2 regions of the Photobacterium sp. BZF1 genome follow, and region 2 is predicted to be linked to the other one. Evidence: predicted binding sites of a transcription regulator. Region 2 holds the regulator's gene; the other holds the start of a gene.
The links. Region 2 encodes CRP, which controls carbon source genes, mostly activating them, when cyclic AMP is high. Its sites were predicted from a motif close to TGTGANNNNNNTCACA; they were not measured.
Positions count from the first base shown of each region.

Region 1: a site for CRP is predicted at 2,068-2,083, ahead of udp (uridine phosphorylase). Genes of this name have one in related genera too.

Region 1 is NZ_JACSOF010000037.1:10,139-19,493, reverse strand. Features, by position in the region: gene ygjK (alpha-glucosidase) at 1-444, opposite strand, end outside; gene udp (uridine phosphorylase) at 1,100-1,867, opposite strand; gene BIZ37_RS10335 (LysE family translocator) at 2,264-2,887, shown strand; gene BIZ37_RS10330 (glucose 1-dehydrogenase) at 2,915-3,649, opposite strand; gene BIZ37_RS10325 (GNAT family N-acetyltransferase) at 3,698-4,468, opposite strand; gene BIZ37_RS10320 (LysR family transcriptional regulator) at 4,487-5,380, opposite strand; gene BIZ37_RS10315 (DoxX family protein) at 5,506-5,961, shown strand; gene BIZ37_RS10310 (CopD family protein) at 6,029-6,472, opposite strand; gene BIZ37_RS10305 (CCGSCS motif protein) at 6,580-6,756, shown strand; gene BIZ37_RS10300 (type II CAAX prenyl endopeptidase Rce1 family protein) at 6,810-7,328, opposite strand; gene BIZ37_RS10295 (antibiotic biosynthesis monooxygenase) at 7,336-7,635, opposite strand; gene BIZ37_RS10290 (isoprenylcysteine carboxylmethyltransferase family protein) at 7,676-8,125, opposite strand; gene BIZ37_RS10285 (methyl-accepting chemotaxis protein) at 8,255-9,355, opposite strand, start outside.
Region 2 is NZ_JACSOF010000050.1:16,419-25,773, reverse strand. Features, by position in the region: gene BIZ37_RS13045 (hydrolase) at 1-321, shown strand, start outside; gene BIZ37_RS13040 (YheU family protein) at 515-736, shown strand; gene BIZ37_RS13035 (phosphoribulokinase) at 843-1,712, shown strand; gene BIZ37_RS13030 (OsmC family protein) at 1,812-2,216, opposite strand; gene crp (cAMP-activated global transcriptional regulator CRP) at 2,487-3,119, shown strand; gene BIZ37_RS13020 (hypothetical protein) at 3,311-3,499, shown strand; gene BIZ37_RS13015 (DUF1338 domain-containing protein) at 3,607-4,404, opposite strand; gene astD (succinylglutamate-semialdehyde dehydrogenase) at 4,446-5,903, opposite strand; gene astA (arginine N-succinyltransferase) at 5,915-6,925, opposite strand; gene BIZ37_RS13000 (aspartate aminotransferase family protein) at 7,035-8,249, opposite strand; gene BIZ37_RS12995 (aminodeoxychorismate/anthranilate synthase component II) at 8,655-9,230, opposite strand; gene trpS (tryptophan--tRNA ligase) at 9,352-9,355, opposite strand, start outside.

The DNA of each region.
Region 1 (9,355 bases), on a different contig from region 2:
TTGCACTTCTAACCTGTCCGTCTTGAGAATTTGTACCAATGCCCCCGGTGTGCTGTATATCTCAGCATCTGCCGATGAAAGGTCAAACACTTCGCCACTGATACTGTCGGTAATATGGAGCTTGTCGAAAGTCTGGCCAGACATGAAGTGGGCATACTCCTGCGTGACCTGCATGATACCGCCAAATGAGCCATAGCCTTGCTCATCAGCCGGCAGCAAATGACCATGCCAAGCGCCTTTATCGACAAAAGCGTTGTATTTCAGGTTGCTGTACTGATCATAATCACGCAGGTACTCTGGCGACCCCGTTCTATCAATCACATTGATAAACTCATTGTTCGGCAAACCCGCTTCTTTCTCTGAAGAACTACTGCTGCTGTTACATCCTGCCAATGCGACAACGGAACCAATCAACACGGCTAAACACGTTTTACGAAAAGTCATTCAATTATCCCCAATGCCACCTGATGCCATGCTCTGATTGAGTCTTATTTTGCTGGCAGGTGGTGTTTATTTATTTCAATTAACAAGCTCGTTTCTTAGCGGGGGGAATAATAATAAGTAAAAATTTAACTAAAATAGATCGCAGTCACAGTAAAATATTTCAGTAAAACAATTAACGAATTGAAAGTGAATAATATGAATAAACCATTGAAATTAAATTCAATATGATGATTTTTTGTGGAATTAAAATCACAGGGTCATTTTTACTACCGGGTAGTATTTTGAAAGCAGATCACTGTTGGCAAGTAAGTTTTTTTGTTACCTGAATAAATGGGGAAATTTACCGAACCACGATATTGATGGACTCGATATCACAGTATCTGGTTTGACCACATTAGTCGAAGCCGCTTTTCAATCCCCAACGTAACGTCCAGCTCTCTTATGTAACAGTAAATTCCTGTCGGTACCACCTCGCATGGAGCAAAAAACAGCCCGTACTTTTATGCAAATACTACTCTCTGCACAAAATACTATTTGGGCTCTGTAAAACACCCTTCGCATAGCAAATGCTACCTAGTAATAAAGTAAAAACGGACAAAAAAAAGCCAGCTCATTTGAGCTAGCTTCTATAAATTGATTTACTGCTTTTAGCTAATTACTCAGCAAGCATACGACGTGCGGCGTCGACCACAACTTTGATTGAACGCGCTTCTGTTTCTTTCAAGGTCGCATGGTCTGGGATCTCTTTCTGAGTACGGTTGATGATAACACCCGCCACACAGCCAGCTCGTAGACCAGAGCTTGCACACATAGTTAGCAGTGTCGCTGACTCCATTTCGAAGTTCAGAACGCCCATTTCCTGCCACTCTTTCATCGAGCCCTGGAAACGACGAACTACGCGGCCAGAGAATGTGTCGTAGCGCTCTTGACCTGGGTAGAAGGTATCGCTTGAAGCCGTAACACCAGTGTGCACTTTCGCACCATCAGCATCACAGGCTGCTTTCATTGCTGTAGCAACATCAAAGTCAGCAACGGCTGGGAATTCCATTGGCGCAAAGTGCAGGCTCGCACCGTCTAGGCGTACGGAACCGGTAGAAACGATCATGTCACCAACATTGATGTGCGGCTGGATAGCACCCGTTGTACCTACGCGAAGGAAAGTGCGTACACCCAACTGAGCCAACTCTTCAACGGCAATTGAAGTAGATGGGCCACCGATGCCAGTAGAACAAACAACAACAGACTTACCGTCCAATTTCGCACGGTACACCGTGTATTCACGGGAGCTTGCTAGGAACTCAGGGTTATCCATTAGGTTAGCGATTTTTTCAACACGTGCTGGGTCACCAGGAATAATGGCAAGCTCCGCACCGTTAAGATCTGCTTTGTTCACACCCAAATGGAATACTGCGTTGTCAGACATAATCATATCCTTTCTATTGTTGCCGCCTGATAGGGAAATAGAGGCCAGCGGCTGATTCATTTTGTTTATACCCAAATGGCTTCAACAGGAAGACGCCAGCGTTAAAGTAACTCTCTGGTAATCATTTGGGTATAAACAGTTTCTGCATAACTGTGCTCGTAAAACACTTAATTACGATAGCTGATTAAAATCAGCATTTGAGTGATCACAGTCACAGTAAACAAAATCCAATGATTTTCACGTTACATAAATTCGTGATACCGATCACCAAAAATCGTTTGCGCGTGCGGTTTATCACACTATTTTTTCTTATTGAGTTAAACGATAATAGCCGCTTATTTTTTCAAAAATCCTGCACTGCCAAGTCAGTATAGTTAACTGCAAGGACGTTAATTAATGATCGACTTCGCCATTTTGGCTGTATTTATTCCCACTTTCTTTTTTGTCTCTGTTACGCCCGGCATGTGCATGACGCTATCAATGACTCTCGGAATGACGATTGGGGTTCGCAGAAGCCTGCCGATGATGTGGGGGGAATTGATTGGTGTGGCGCTGGTGTCCATCGCTTCAGTGATTGGTGTAGCCGCGATTATGCTGAACTACCCAGCTATCTTCTTGTTCCTAAAGTATGTTGGTGGTGGCTACTTGTTCTGGCTTGGTATTCAGATGTGGCGCTCCCGTGGCAAGTTGGCCATTCCGGATAATCTCGATGAAGAGGTTGATACTTCCCCAATAGGGCTGGCGATGCAAGGGTTTGTAACTGCCATTGCCAACCCGAAAGGCTGGGCATTTATGATTTCGCTCTTGCCTCCTTTCATCAATACCGATAATGCTCTAGTACCGCAACTATCAGTGCTGATCACCATTATCCTTATCACCGAGTTTAGCTGCCTGCTGCTTTATGCAAGTGGTGGCCGTACATTGCGCCGTTTCCTGCAACAGCGCGGCAATGTCCAGATGCTAAACCGTATTGCCGGCTCCTTGATGATGGGGGTTGGGGTATGGTTAGCGGCAGGGTAAAAAGTTGAGAAGATCCGAGGTGGGCGACTATCGCCCACCTGCCAAATCTATAAATGAGCCAGTCACATAAGACGCCTCATCAGACAACAGCCATGCAATAGCATTGGCGACCTCTTCTGGTGTCCCGCCTCGTTGCAAAGGAATATTCGGTGCCAAACGCTCAACCCGACCCGGCTCTCCCCCATCAGCATGCATCTCGGTATGGATAAAACCCGGCCTAACGCCATTGACCCGAATACCCTGGCCCGCCACTTCAAGTGACAACCCTTTTGTCATTGCGTCCATCGCACCTTTGCTGGCCGCATAATCAATATATTCAAATGGTGCACCGGTTCTGGCAGCAGCAGATGAAACATTGACGATTGCTCCGCCATCGGTGAACCTTTTTATTGCTTCCCGGCAGCATAAAAAGCAACTGGTAACATTGGCCACCATCATTTTGTTGAAACGCTCCACATCCATATCCACCAGTTTTGACTGGGGAAGTAATATTGCAGCGTTGTTTACAAGGTAGTTCGCCCTACCAAACTGCCTTTCTGTTGCCTCAAACAAGGCAATGACCTCTTGCTCATCACTGACATCCGCCCTAAAGGCAAAGGCTTTCCCTCCCCTTTGCGAAATAATGTTTACTATTTCATCAGCCCTTTTTTGATTTGCCACATAATTCACGCAAACCGAGTATCCCTCTGTGGCTAACTTGATTGCTGTTGCCGCACCAATTCCCCGGCTAGAGCCTGTAACAATCGCGACTTTATTTTCCATCAGGCTTCCCTTTTACTAACTTGTTATTTTATTTTTCCGGCTGGTAAACTATTTTTGTGGGTGGAAAGCATAGGGCGTTGTGGTAGACACAAACACAAAGCCATGCTTTTCAACAATCGGCCGGCTCATATCAGAAGCATCAATAATTAAGTACTGCTTGCCCCTCAATTTGGCTTCATTGATTCGCTTGTTGAGCAACAACGAATAATGTCCCCTTCCCCGGTATTCAGCAATAGTACTGCCTCCCCAGATCCCCGCAAACGGGCTGTCTCCGTTAAACATTATCCAGGCCGAGGTTACCGGCTTGCCGCCGTCATACACCACGTAGATAGAAATATTGTCTGGGGTTTGGGTCTTCATATTGAGCAAATGGGCATATTGCCAATCGTAATTTCCGCCCCAGACTTGCTCCTGAACACTGACTGCATCGCGGATCCCTTTGGCGTCGGTGACTTCAACTATCAGGCTGTCATCAACTTCACGTTCAGAGACTGTTGAAAGATCTAAAGCCATAAATGATTCCGACTCTTCTTGTTCAAAGCCAAAATTCAATAGCAACTCACCGATGTTCTGCGGAACATCTGCACAATATGTCTTCCACTCAAATGCTTTCCCCAATTGAGAAAAGTAAGCGACTTCCCGTTCAATAGCCGCCTTGGCAGATTGCTCGTCGAGGGAATAGAAAGAGATGTAACTCCCTTGGGGGTTATCAGAAACGAATTTAACCACACCATCGGTATCAATGACTTTTCCATCAATGTCATTGATAACTTTTCTTTCATGCTCGTTGTAAGCATGCATCACGTCCGTTGTTTTCATCTTCAATACAGTCCTTTACTACCAATTATTTCTATTCTCAAACCTTGCCACCAAAAAATCGAGCAATACCCTCAATGACGCAGGCATATGCTTACGAGAGAGGTATATCCCCCATACGGCCATTGCATTTGCCTGCCAGTGCGGGAGTACTTCAATTAACATACCGCTTTCGAGATCTTGCTCAACCAAGTAACGGGGCAAACGCGCGATACCCGCCCCTTTCTTAGCGGCCTGATAAAGCACCATCACATCATTGGCACGCAAATCACCGTTTACAGTAACTCGCTCCAACCTATCCCCCTGCCTCAATTGCCACTGATGGGTATCAAAGTGGGAAAACAGCAAACATTGGTGCTGGGATAATTGATCTATCTCTGAAGGGGCACCTTGCTGGGCTAAATAGGCTGGAGAGGCGCACAGTACTGAGTGGCAGGGCGCTAACTTCCTTGCAATCAACCCGGGATCCAATTCATCCGCGATGCGAATCGCGAGATCAACCTGTTCATCGACAAGGTTGACTTTATAATCCTGGATATTCATATCGACAGAAACACCCGGGTATTGCCGTTGGAAGTCAATAACTGCCTCGGTAAGGTGGCTGACCGCAAATGCCGAGGTGGAGGTAATCCTCAGTTTGCCACTAGGAACGACAGCAGTATCCGAGAGTGTGTATTCAATGGTATTGGTCAACGCCAGAACATCAAGGCATTGACTGTGGAACTGGTTGCCAGCTGGTGTTAGTGCCAAACTGCGTGTGGTGCGTTGCAATAGCCTTGCGCCGAGCCAAGTTTCGAGTTCGGCAACATAACGCGTTACCTTAACTCTACTGAGATCTAAATGCTTGGCCGCGGCAGTAAAGCTTCCCCTCTCTACAACCACAGCAAAGACTTGCATTGCCGTTAACCTGTCCATGATATGCTCAATTTATGAAACAAAGCTGTTCATATTAGAGCATATATCTGACCAAATAATCACCCTATAGTGGTATTGAAATTAACCATAAAAAATATGTGGCTTAAGCCACTAAGAGAGCGCGTATGAAGCCTTTATTTGCCCTGATGACCGGACAGCAGAAATTCCCAATTGCCGAAGATATTGCTTTGCTTATCACCCGTATTGGCATTGGATTAGCCATGCTCACCCATGCCATTCCTAAACTCATGAATTTTGCTGCATTGTCGCAGACGTTTTTTGACCCTTTTGGTCTCGGCTCACAACTGAGTTTAATCATGGCGTTATTTGCCGAACTAGTTTGTTCCATCGCCCTGATCTTAGGCGTTTTTACCAGGCTAGCCTCTGCCATGTTGCTTTTCACCATGTTGATAGCCGTATATATGGTGGGTATGCTCAAAGGCTGGGCCGGCAATGAATTGGCAACCATTTACTGTTTTGTCTACGGTTTGCTTATCGTTTTTGGCGGTGGCAAATATTCGCTGGAAAAAACGCTGCCATTCTTCACTAAGCTCTCCGTTACACAGCAAAAGTTTGCTTAGCTCAACTCGCTAAGCTGCCTAACTCCTTGTTAAGCCGCTCCCAGATCTGAGCGGCTTATACCACTTTTCAAAAAAGCCAACCGGCTCTAAAAGACACCCCTGCCAACACAAACAGCACAGATATAACGGTTACCGGGATGATATGCAATGCCATATCCCATAGGTTATCTGCAGACAATTTCGGTATAACCCTAAACCTTGCATCAAGGGCAAAGAGTACTGTTAACGTCAATAACAGAAGTTTGGCCATGATGCCATGAGACAAAGGAATGCTCATATCAAACCATAATGTGATATCCGGTAGCATCCGATAAGCCAGCATCAGCCCGGTGACAATCTGAATAATCAATGCTGGCATTCCGATTTTTTCGTACACCTGCTCAAAGTCCAGTAACTGCTGTGGATTACGGTTCTTAAGCACCGACGGCAAGACAACCAGCGACAAGACAATATGCCCGCCAGTCCAAATCGTTGCCGCAATGATGTGCAATGCTAATAGCGCCCCAAACATTCTTCCCTCCAACTTAACCATTGACAGTCATCTAGGGTAAACTATAACACGCATTAAGAATGCAACTTAACAAATAAATCTCATTTCATCATTTGGAGTTAAACCGCATGGCTATTTCTTTTACCAAGATTTTCAAAAAATCGAACAGCAATACCGAAGGTAATAAGTTGGTTGAGCGACCTACTTCTACTGAAACACAGGCAGAGAAAGAAGGAAGTACCGAACAAGAAAAAACCACAAAAAAACACGGAGAGCCTGGGTTCTGCTGTGGTTCTTGTTCATAACAGCAAAGGGGTATTTCAATGATTCATTCTGGAGAAAGAGATGCCCCATATTGCTAAGCGACTTCACCTAACAAATTTCTGCCACCGAATATAAAAACCCAGCACACGACGGTTAGCCAGTGAACAACAACACATGGCCAGAGGGAGTGACTCTTGATATATAGGTAGCCACAGGTCACACCTAGCACCATGACAATCAGAAGAAATCGTAGATCATAGAAAAATAGCTGAGCGGATGTATTGAACATAAATGCATTGAATGGATGCCAGAGAACAAAAATAACCGAGCTTCCGAGTATGTAAAGCCATTGCTGCCTAGTCGATTGACTAAACACCTTACGAGGGATCAATAAGCCACGGAAGATTCCTTCTTCTAGCAAGGAAGGAAAAATAACCATGGTAAGAATAAGAAAGTAAGCATTGGGGTACTTCACAGGTGCAAATGTAAAAAGTCCAGAGGATAAGCCAAAGCCTACAGCAAAAGCACTAAAACCAAGCACAGCAGCGATTCCTAGTTTGAGCCCATGCCTTGGGAACGACACCAACCCTAAATATAAGTCCTTAACCACCATTGCCATCCTATATATTTTGAAAACTATACTGCCTTTTCACTTCAACCACTTGAACAGTGTAAGACTGATACCATTTCTCGCGTCCTAACTGTTGGGCTACTGCATGCCGGGTGTCTTGGTGCCAACGTTGAATATCTTCCTCCGTTTCCCAGTAGGAAATAGCAATTTCCTGATCGCCTTCAGTGACCGCGATAAAATCTAAGCAGCCGTATTTGTCAAAAGCCCGTTCGCGCATCACTGAGACCATTTCTGAGTACTGTGCATCCTGATGGCCAGTTTTAGCCCTGAAAATAACCGCAAACATCATCCCTTCCTTGGAAAACAATTAAAAAAATAAGCATTCCTTACTAAACCCAGCGCCTAACCTGCTGACAATACTGGTGATACTCTGAGCCGAATAAACCTGCCAGTAAACGCTCCTCCGGCAATATCTGAAATTTAGTCAAATAGCTCACAAACCCCATAGCCACCAGCACAGCTAGAACAATCTTGCCCACGATAAATCCGATACCGAGTAGAGCTAGTACCATCGCTAAGTACATCGGATTTCTTGAATAACCAAAGACACCTGATGTCACGAGTGTGTTCACATTATCAAAGCTGTAAGGGTTAACCGTCGTTTTTGCCCGCTTAAAGGTCATGGTCGCGGACAAGGCTATCGCCATTGCGATGGCAACAAGCAGGACACCCACCAAGAAACCCTCATTATCAAACCTGATCGGAAAATCAGCCGGCAATATAATCACAGCAGCGAAGATGTTAAACAGTATTAAAGGGGGGACCTTTAACTCGAGCATGGCTCTCTCCTTGGCCAAAATGAAATGAGATATTGTGTCCTTTAGGCAACAATATAACGTCTGGTCCCCTTACGTGACTAGGCTTTTCTAGCACGTGATGGTCTCATCTACCCGCATGCTTTTCTCATCCTAGCTTGCCGAAGAGACTTCAAACCGGTCAACTAACTGGTGCAATCGTATAATCGAGTTTTTCACCAAGGTCGTACGGCGCGTTAACTGCTGTGAGGACAATTCCAGCGAAGACATACTGGTCTGTGCTTTCTCAGAGGTATCACTATGACGCTCACTGGTCGAGGCAATAACATTAATGGTCTGGAACATAGATTCCACAGCTTGCTGCAACTTGTCACTTCGCTGGCTTGAGTCCAATATCATCGAACTCTGCTCGACATTGTGAACGCCCTGCTCCATATAGCTAACCGCCGTTTTGGATTGCCCCCGCAATTTACTTACCGTCTCACCAATATGGTTGGCGGCTGTAGATGTTTTGGTAGCGAGGTTCCTTACTTCGTCAGCTACCACCGAGAACCCCCGGCCGTGCTCACCTGCCCTGGCAGCTTCGATAGCCGCATTCAATGCCAGTAAGTTGGTCTGTTCGGTAATTTCAGAAATAAGCCGGACGACCTCTTCAATATGTTTCATCTCGTCATTAATTTCATTCACGCTATTTGCTGACGCTTTAACGATATCTTTGATTTCCTGAGTGTTGCTTACCGCTTGTTGATATTCTTCTTGCGCTGAATCGACCATACTCTGCATCAAGTCTTGCAACTGCTGCGCTGATTGCTCTGCTTTATGGATTTCTGCTTGCTGATGACGGGTCAAAGTTAACAATGAGTCAATAGAGGCTGAGGTTTTAACAGTACAATCATCTACCACACTACAACGGCGCAGCATTGAATTGCTCACCTGTTCAACTTCATTGGAGGCAAAGATAATACCGCCAACCACTCCCTCAAGGTTATCGATGAAACTGTTGATCCACCGTCCTAAATCCCCCGTCTCGTCGGGATGGAATTGCTGGCTATCAAGCCGGCGTTTCAGATCGCCATCACCTTCGGCAATGGTTTTTATCACCCCTGTCATTTGCTCCAATTGCCTAACCATTGGTTTTGCCACCATATACTTGAACACGCCGTAGCCAACTATGAGTGACATGGCCATCATCATGCATAGAGCAGGGATCCCCAATGCCAAAAAATGCGCGAGCAGCAATGGGGGCACAACGGT
Region 2 (9,355 bases):
CAAACCCTGTGGCAGTTTGACGAACACGTCACAGCGCCGCTACACGGCTTCAAAGATGCCGCCGATTATTACCAGCGCTGCAGTGGCCTGCCCCGCCTTGCTGACGTGGCCGTTCCACTTAGGGTGATCCATGCCAAGGACGACCCGTTCATGACCGAGGCGGTGATCCCCACAGAACCGCTGCCGCCACACATCCAATACGATCTCTGCCAATACGGCGGCCATGTCGGGTTTGTCACCGGATCATGGCGCCAGCCGGATTTCTGGCTCGAGAAGACGGTACCGGAGTGGTTTAAACAGGCGATAGGCGATAGGCGATAGGCGATAGGCGATAGGCGATAGGCGATAGGCGATACAAAGATTTAGCTAAAGCGCTAATGAGATCAAGCTTCTTGCTCTGTGCTCTTCCAGGGGCCATTCGCCGCTAGCCGCTGGCCTTGCGCTTTCCCCCTCTACAACTGATGCATTTGCCAATATAATTGCCCTTACCATCCGATACAGAAAAGCCGTAACCATGAACATCCCCTGGCAAGACCTTGACCCTGATACCCTGACTAACATTATCGAGCATTTCGTATTGCGCGAAGGGACTGACTATGGCGAGCGCGAGTTGTCACTGGCCGCCAAGGTTGACCGGGTACGCAAGCAACTGCAAAGCGGTGAAGCGGTGATTGTGTATTCCGAACTGCACGAGACTATCGATATCAAATCCAAACGCCAATTGGGCCAAAGTTAACCTTGCCCCGAACTCTGTAGACCCGGCATTTTTGACATCCTGGCTTGACCTTACCGCCCAGCCCTGTTAATAACTCTTTCCGTTAATGTTAACGACAGGGTTTGTCATGTCTGCAAAACACCCCATTATTGCAGTAACAGGGTCCTCGGGGGCGGGAACGTCTACCACCTCCGAAGCATTCCGTAAGATGTTCAATATGATGAGCATCAATGCTGCCTGGCTTGAAGGTGATAGCTTCCACCGCTTCACCCGTCCGGAAATGGACGTCGAAATCCGCAAGGCCAAAGAACAAGGCCGCCATATCAGCTATTTCGGCCCCCAAGCCAACGATTTCCCATTGCTGGAAACTTTCTTCCGCCAATATGGCGAAGACGGTAGCGGCCAGTTCCGCCGTTACCTGCACACGTTTGACGAAGCCGTACCGTATAACCAGATGCCAGGGACATTTACCCCTTGGCAAACTCTGCCTGAAAATACTGACTTGCTATTCTATGAAGGCCTACACGGTGGTGTGGTCGATGGCGAGGTCAATGCCGCCCAGCATGTCGATCTGCTCATCGGCATGGTGCCGATTGTCAACCTCGAATGGATCCAGAAGATCGTCAGAGATACTCGGGATCGTGGTCACTCCCGCGAAGCCGTAATGGAGTCAATCGTGCGCTCGATGGACGATTACCTCAACTACATTACCCCGCAATTCTCCCGCACCCATATCAACTTCCAGCGGGTCCCGACGGTCGATACCTCGAACCCATTCAGTGCCAAGGCCATCCCTAGCCTGGATGAAAGTTTCGTGGTGATCCGTTTCCGAGGCATCAAAAATGTCGACTTCCCTTACCTGCTGTCAATGATCCAAGGGTCATTCATGTCGCGCCATAACACCCTCGTGGTGCCCGGCGGCAAAATGAGCTTTGCGATGGAGTTGATTATGCGGCCGCTGATCCAGCAGCTGATTGATACAGGAAAGATTGGGTAAGAGCGCCGGCGATAGGCGATAGGCGATAGGCGATAGGCGATAGGCGATAGGCGTGATTTTCCCATTGCCTCTGGCCCATCGCCATCTTTTGCCGCCGAATTACTCTTCCACCACCTCGTACGAGTGGGTCATCTCGACGCCTTCACCCAGCATCAGGCATACCGAGCAGTATTTCTCAAGCGAGTCGGCAACCGTCTTGGCTACGATGACTTCATCCAGACCCATCCCCGTGACCACAAAGTGCAGGTTGGCCGTAGTGAAAATACGCGGGGCCTGCTCACGGCGCACCGAGTTGATTTGCGCTTCACAACCAGTAATTTTCTGGCCTGCTGACTTGAGTCCGTCAACCACATCCACCGAGCTACATCCACCCGCAGCCATCAAAACCAGTTCCATTGGGCTTGGCGCTTTTTCGCCACCATTCCCGTCCATCACCACGCTATGACCGGAATTTGACTGTCCAAGAAAGGTCATATTTTCGACCCATTTCACTCGTGATTGCATTGCTTTCTCCTTACAACTTTTACGGGGTTTCGGCACTTGTTAGCAACTGTGTGATCATGTGCACACTTATGACTACAAAATGGCCTTTTCACATAGATCAATATCAAGAAAAGCGCGCCGAAAAAAGATAAAATCTGAACTAATTATTCACGTGAGCTTGCAGCCCAGCGGTTGACTGAATATCCTAAACGACGAACTAATTATGGTTAGGCCCAGCCGCATTTTGAAGGACGTCGTTGTTGGGCAACAAACGCAGAGGAAGTTAGTAATATGGTTCCAGGTAAACCTCAAACAGATCCAACTCTAGAGTGGTTTCTTTCCCATTGCCACATTCATAAATACCCTTCAAAGAGTACTTTGATCCACGCGGGTGAAAAAGCAGAGACGCTCTACTACATCGTCAAAGGTTCTGTTGCGGTCCTGATCAAGGATGAAGAAGGTAAGGAAATGATCCTGTCTTACCTAAACCAAGGTGACTTCATCGGTGAATTAGGCCTATTCGAAGAAGGCCAAGAGCGTACCGCTTGGGTTCGTGCTAAGACCCCTTGCGAAGTCGCAGAAATTTCTTTCAAGAAATTCCGCCAGCTTATCCAGGTAAACCCAGACATCCTAATGCGCCTATCTGCGCAAATGGCTAGCCGCCTACAGGTGACAAGCCAGAAAGTTGGTGACTTGGCATTTCTGGACGTAACAGGCCGTATCGCACAGACTCTATTGAATCTGGCTAAGCAGCCAGATGCAATGACCCACCCAGACGGTATGCAAATCAAGATCACTCGTCAGGAAATCGGCCAAATCGTTGGCTGTTCCCGTGAGACTGTAGGTCGTATCTTGAAGATGCTGGAAGAGCAGAACCTGATTTCTGCCCACGGCAAAACAATTGTTGTTTACGGTACGCGCTAAGCCGTTAGCTCTCCGTAATACACACCAATATCTAAAAGCCGCCCTGTGCGGCTTTTTTATTACCCGCAGCGCTCCCATTTCATGCTTTCAGGGCATTACTGTCTACCGCATCACTGTTTTTATGCTTGTATCTGGCTCGCTTGGTGCTACATTGTGCATATCAACCTCATCACCTGTAATGGAATACCGGTATGGACATCGAACGCTTTTCACCGCATAGCACCCACCACTTACATCGCGGCGTTATTTCGCCCCTGCCCGATACTATTGAAATGACCGGGTTCAGTGACAGTCGCCATTACCTTGAACAGCACGAAAAGGTGAAGCGCCACACGCCGGAATCCCATTTGGGCTACCCGCTCGACAGCCTCAAGCATTAAAACCGTTAAGTTCAGGCCTATGGGGACCAAATATTAAAAAGGCCGATGGCAATGGTTGCCGTCGGCCTTTTTGTTCCCAGTGAAAAACCGAACCGGTAAAAGAGTGGCTAACTGGCGTCGGTACTTTCGAAGATCTTGTCTGCCGATGCTTCGACAAAGCCGGTATATAGCTCACCGTCTTCTTTCGGGTAGCGCTTGGCAAACTCATAGAAGCCACCGGGAATGGTATAGACACCATCGGTAAAGCCTACTTCCACCCTGTCGGCCATGGTCGACGACTGCTCAAGCATCACCTCGGGGCTACCTTTGACCTCACCACCGCCGCTGTTAATCTCGAAGCCGTTATGGCGCAGCAGGTGATTGACCTCGGCAACTTCGGTAAATTGCTCAAGCTGGTTAATGCTCACTGTAAAGTGGTTGGCGCCGAAGCCATGGGCAGCTAACCAGCCGGCATACTCGCTCTCTGCTGCCAACAGTTCATAGGTCGCGTAGTCCAAATCCCATAACCGCCCGCCATAGAGGAAGGCCGGATCATGCATCGCTTGCTCGGGGACCTGGTTAACCAGATCCCTGACCGTTTGCTGCAGCAAAGAACTGAACTGCCCGACCATCAATTCACTGATAAACACTTTAGGAGCTAACGGGTTGGGGTGCTCGAAGTGTTCGGCATACAGTTTCTTGGCCTCGAACTTGTAGCGGCCGCAAGGCTTGTAGCCAATCGCGATGAACGGGGCTGCCAAACGGTCGAGGCCGACCATTGGCAAATTAAACGTCCGCAGCGCAATATGGTCATTGAGCAGCGGCTCTTCTTCGGTCAGCAGATCATGTACCTGGGCCGCTGACGGGCACAGGCGCTGGATATAATCCTGCCACAACCCGGAAAATAGTTGCTCTACCCTTTCCATGTGCTCGCTATCCTCTTTGGCTGGTGAATGATTGACGGCCATCAAAGCGTGATGCCCGGTGATAACTGGGCAGGTAACTCAGTCTGCTCACCTTCCATCGATGCCATCGGGTACGCACAGTAGTCTGCCGCGTAATAGGCGCTTGGCCGTAAGTTGCCAGATGCTCCCGGTCCGCCAAATGGCGCATCACCACTGGCCCCGGTTAACTGGCGGTTGCGGTTCACAATCCCGGCACGGATATGCTCGATAAAGTATTGCCACTCGCTATCATCGGTTGAAACCAAACCGGCAGACAACCCATAGCGGGTATCATTGGCTTTCTCCACCGCATCATCCAGCTCATGATAACGGGCAACCTGCAGCAAAGGACCAAAGTATTCCTCATCCGGCAACTCAGCGATCTGGCTGACATCGATGATCCCTGGGGTCACAATCGCCCCTTGGCCACGGGTTGCAGGCAATAGTGCCTCACCACCTAACTCAAGCAACTGCGACTGGGCCTGCATAATGTTATCAGCAGCCTGGACCGAGACTTGTGCCCCCATAAATGGGGCCGGTTCATCAAACTGACCACCCACTCGGATCTGGCGGGTCAGTTCCAGCAAACGCGCCAAGATACGATCCCCTTCCTCACCATGTGGCAAGTAGAGACGGCGGGCGCAGGTACAGCGCTGGCCAGCACTAATGAAGGCAGACTGAATAATAGTGTAGACAGTAGCATCCAACTCGCCATAGTGACGGGAGATCACCATTGGATTATTGCCACCCATCTCAAGCGCCAGCATCTTGCCCGGTTGCCCGGCAAACTGGCGGTGGAGCAAGTGACCGGTATTGGCACTGCCGGTAAACAGCAAACCATCAATGCCTTTGGCCCCTGCCAACGCTTCACCGGTAGCGCGCGCCCCCTGCACCAAGTTGATGACGCCATCAGGCAAACCTGCCTGCTGCCACAACTTCATGGTCTCTTCCGCCACTTTAGGGGTCAAATCCGACGGCTTGAACACCACGGTGTTACCGGCCAGCAATGCCGGGACGATATGGCCGTTGGGCAAATGGCCCGGGAAATTATAGGGGCCAAAGACTGCCATTACCCCCAATGGACGGTGGCGAAGTACAGCCTGGGTACCGGCAACCTCTTTTTGTTTCTCGCCTGTCCGCTCCTGGTAGGCACGTAGCGATATTGCAATCTTGCCAACCATTGCGCCCGCTTCGGTACGGGTTTCCCACAACGGCTTGCCGGTTTCCTCGGCAATGACCACAGCAATAGCTTCGCTATGTGCTTTGACCAACTCGGCAAAACGCTCAACGATTGCCTGGCGCTCGACAAACGGTGTCTTGCGCCAACTCACCAATGCCGCTCTCGCCGCTGACACCGCCTGCTCGACCTGTTCGGCAGTCGCTGACAGCCCCTGCCACACAACATCACTGGTGTAAGGGTTGAGCGACTGCATCGCTTGTCCTTCGCCGGCTAACCAGCGGCCTGCAATCCATTGGGTCATGGTGTTCTCCTTTACTGGGCGATCAGGCGAACCTGATCCCCTTGTTTAACGTCCAGTGCCTTGGCAGCTTCTGCACTGATCAAAGCCGTCCCATTCAAGACATCTACCTTGTCGACGACTGCGCGGAAGTGGGTAAATGAGGTATTGCTGACAATACTGTCGGCTTGGCCGGTCGGCTGGCCGATTTCGACCCGGCATAACTGGGAATGGCGTACCGATTCGATATTTCTGGCATCGCATTCAACGGTTGGGCCGGCATCGAAAATGTCGACATAACCACGGCAGGTGAAGCCTTCCTTCTCCAGCAAGCGAAGTGCCGGGCGCGTTTTTTCATGCACCTGCCCAATCACGGCCTGCGCTTCAGGGCTGAGCAAGTTAACGTAGATTGGCAGCTTCGGCATCAAATCGGCAATGAAGCCCTTTTTGCCAATACCGGTCAGGTAATCGGCCAAGGTAAAATCAATCGAGAAGAAGTGCTCTTTGAGCCACTCCCAGAATGGTGAATTACCGTCTTCGTCCGACACCCCTCGCATCTCTGCAATCACTGTGTTGTCAAAACGCTCCGGGTGCTGTGCCATCATCAAGAAACGGCACTTGGATAACAGACGGCCATTCAGGCCCTGACGCCACTCCGGGCGCAAGAACAAGGTGCAAAGCTCACTCACACCGGTGTAATCATTACCGAAGGTCAGTACTTTCACCACGTTGTGGACGTTGAGCCGGCGTGACGAATGCACCACGGTACTCAGGTGATAGGTGTAAAATGGGTTATCCAACCCAATCGCGGCCTCGATAGCCGTCGTCCCTGCAATTTCCCCGGTTTCGGTATCTTCTGCCACCATCAGGTAACCTTCCGAGCCCGGCTGGGTGACAGCCTTGGCAAAACTCTCTTCGGAATGCTGAATGCGGTTAGCGAGGATTTCCTCATTAACCGGTAGCGAGGTGAAACCATGGCCCGACTCTTCCGCACACTGTAGTAGTGCAGGTAGATCCGCGGCAGTAATAGGACGTATAACCAGCATCGAACTCCCTCCTGATGCAAGCTGCAGCTTAGCTGCCAACTAGTGATAAGACCGGCATAGGGCCGGAGGGTGCGGCCAAGCTCCTGCCAGCCGCCCCAGTTAGATTAAATTATGAATAGATCTTGGCGATAGCGCGCTCGAGGCGGGCCATGCCCTCATCGATATCGGCTTTGTCGATCACCAAAGACGGGGTAAAGCGCACCACATTGGTACCGGCAACCAGTACCATCAGGCCTTCCTCTCCTGCTGCCAGCAAGATATCCCTTGCCCGGCCCTGCCACTCCTCATTGAGCGCCGCGCCAAGCAACAGGCCCTTACCGCGAATTTCAGCAAATACCGGATACTTGGCATTGATCGCTTCTAGCGCCTCACGGAACCATTGCTCGCGCTGCTTGACGCCTGCCAGCACTTCCGGCTTGGTGACTTCACTCACGACAGCTTCGGCCACGGCACAAGCCAGTGGGTTACCGCCGTAAGTTGAACCGTGGGTACCGATTTTCAGGTGGGCCGCCAGTTCTGCGGTCGTCAGCATGGCACCAATAGGGAAGCCGCCACCGAGTGATTTCGCCGTACTCAGAATATCCGGGGTAACACCCAAGCCCTGATAAGCATAGAAGTCACCTGTCCGCCCATTACCGGTTTGTACTTCATCGAAAATCAGCAGCGCATTGTGTTTGTCACACAGTTCACGGACACCCTGAACAAACTCTGGAGTTGGCGACACGATACCGCCCTCGCCCTGCAGCGGCTCCATCATCACCGCACAGGTACGCTCCGACATATGCTCGGCCAGGCTGGACAGATCATTGTAGGCTAGATGGGTGACTGCTCCCGGTTTCGGCCCGAAGCCATCGGAGTAGGCCTCTTGGCCACCGACCGTTACGGTAAAGAAAGTACGGCCGTGGAAGCCTTGTTTAAAAGAAATAATCTCGGACTTCTCCGGGCCAAACTTGTCCGCCGCGTAACGACGGGCCAGTTTCAATGCTGCCTCGTTGGCCTCGGCACCGGAGTTGGCAAAGAAGACTTTATCGGCAAAGCTGTGCTCAGTAAGCAGTTTGGCCAGTCGCAGTGCCGGCTCGTTGGTCATCACATTGCTCAGGTGCCAAATCTGCTCGGCCTGCGCCTTCAGCGCATCAACCATAACCGGGTGGCAGTGGCCCAGGCAGCTCACGGCAATACCGCCAGCAAAGTCGACATATTCCCGACCTTCCTGATCCCACACCCGTGCACCCTGCCCCTTAACCGGGATCATCTGCATCGGTGCGTAACACGGCACCATCACTTCATCGAACACCTGACGATCGACTTTATACTCCTTTGCCATTATTGTTTCCTTCTAACGTTTTTGCCCTAAGCATAGTATTTACATTTTATTAACCAATTCCAATAGCAGAATATTTTTTTATTCCCTATCAGTTAACGGTTAATCTCCTACAAAATACATATTTATGCGGGGTTGGGGAAAACTTATTAAGCCCCAAACACTAAAAGGTGTTTTTCCCGCAAGGAAATAAAGTGATAACGAGCCTTCAGCCTGCATAATCTTTCCGTGCCAAAAAAAACGAAAAAGATGCAGAAATGTTAAAAAAAGTGACAAAGATCGCGGGATTGAGACTGTCAAAACGCTAAATGAAGCGCTTTTTTACTAATTCGAGGTGAGATGGATTGGCGTAAAGTGATGGGTCGCTGGGGTCAGGCAGCATTTCGTGCTGCCCTTATGCCTTTAGGCTCAGCGACGGAGGAAGTTCGCTAACAACTGGTGTCCCTGCTCGGTCAAAATGCTTTCCGGGTGAAACTGGACCCCTTCGATAGGCAAGCTCTTATGGCGGATCCCCATAATTTCATCACGCTCACCGTCTTTTTCTGTCCAGGCCGTGACTTCGAAACAATCTGGCAGGGTGTCAGCTTTAACCACCAGCGAATGATAGCGGGTGACTGTAAGTGGGTTATTCAAGCCAGCAAACACACTGCTGTCAGTATGAGTGACGGGAGACGTCTTGCCGTGCATGACCTGACGGGCGCGGACAACATCGCCACCATATACTTGAGCGATAGACTGATGGCCAAGGCACACCCCCAGGATGGGTAGTTTGCCTGCAAAATGGCGGATTGCCTCCAGCGAGATCCCCGCTTCATTCGGGGTACAGGGCCCCGGAGAAATCACCAGATGAGAAGGTGCCATAGCCTCGATGCCGGCAATGTCGATTTCGTCATTACGCACCACCTTAACCTCGGCGCCCAGCTCACAGAAATACTGGTAGAGGTTGTAGGTAAACGAGTCGTAGTTATCGATCATCAATAGCATGGGTACTTCTGCTCACTGGAAATTACAGCGGCCTATTGTGCAGCAGGACAGCAGAAAGGCAAGCTTAGACGAAAAAAAACCGGCCAGAGGCCGGTTTTCGGTGTTTACAACTGCATTGCGCTTAT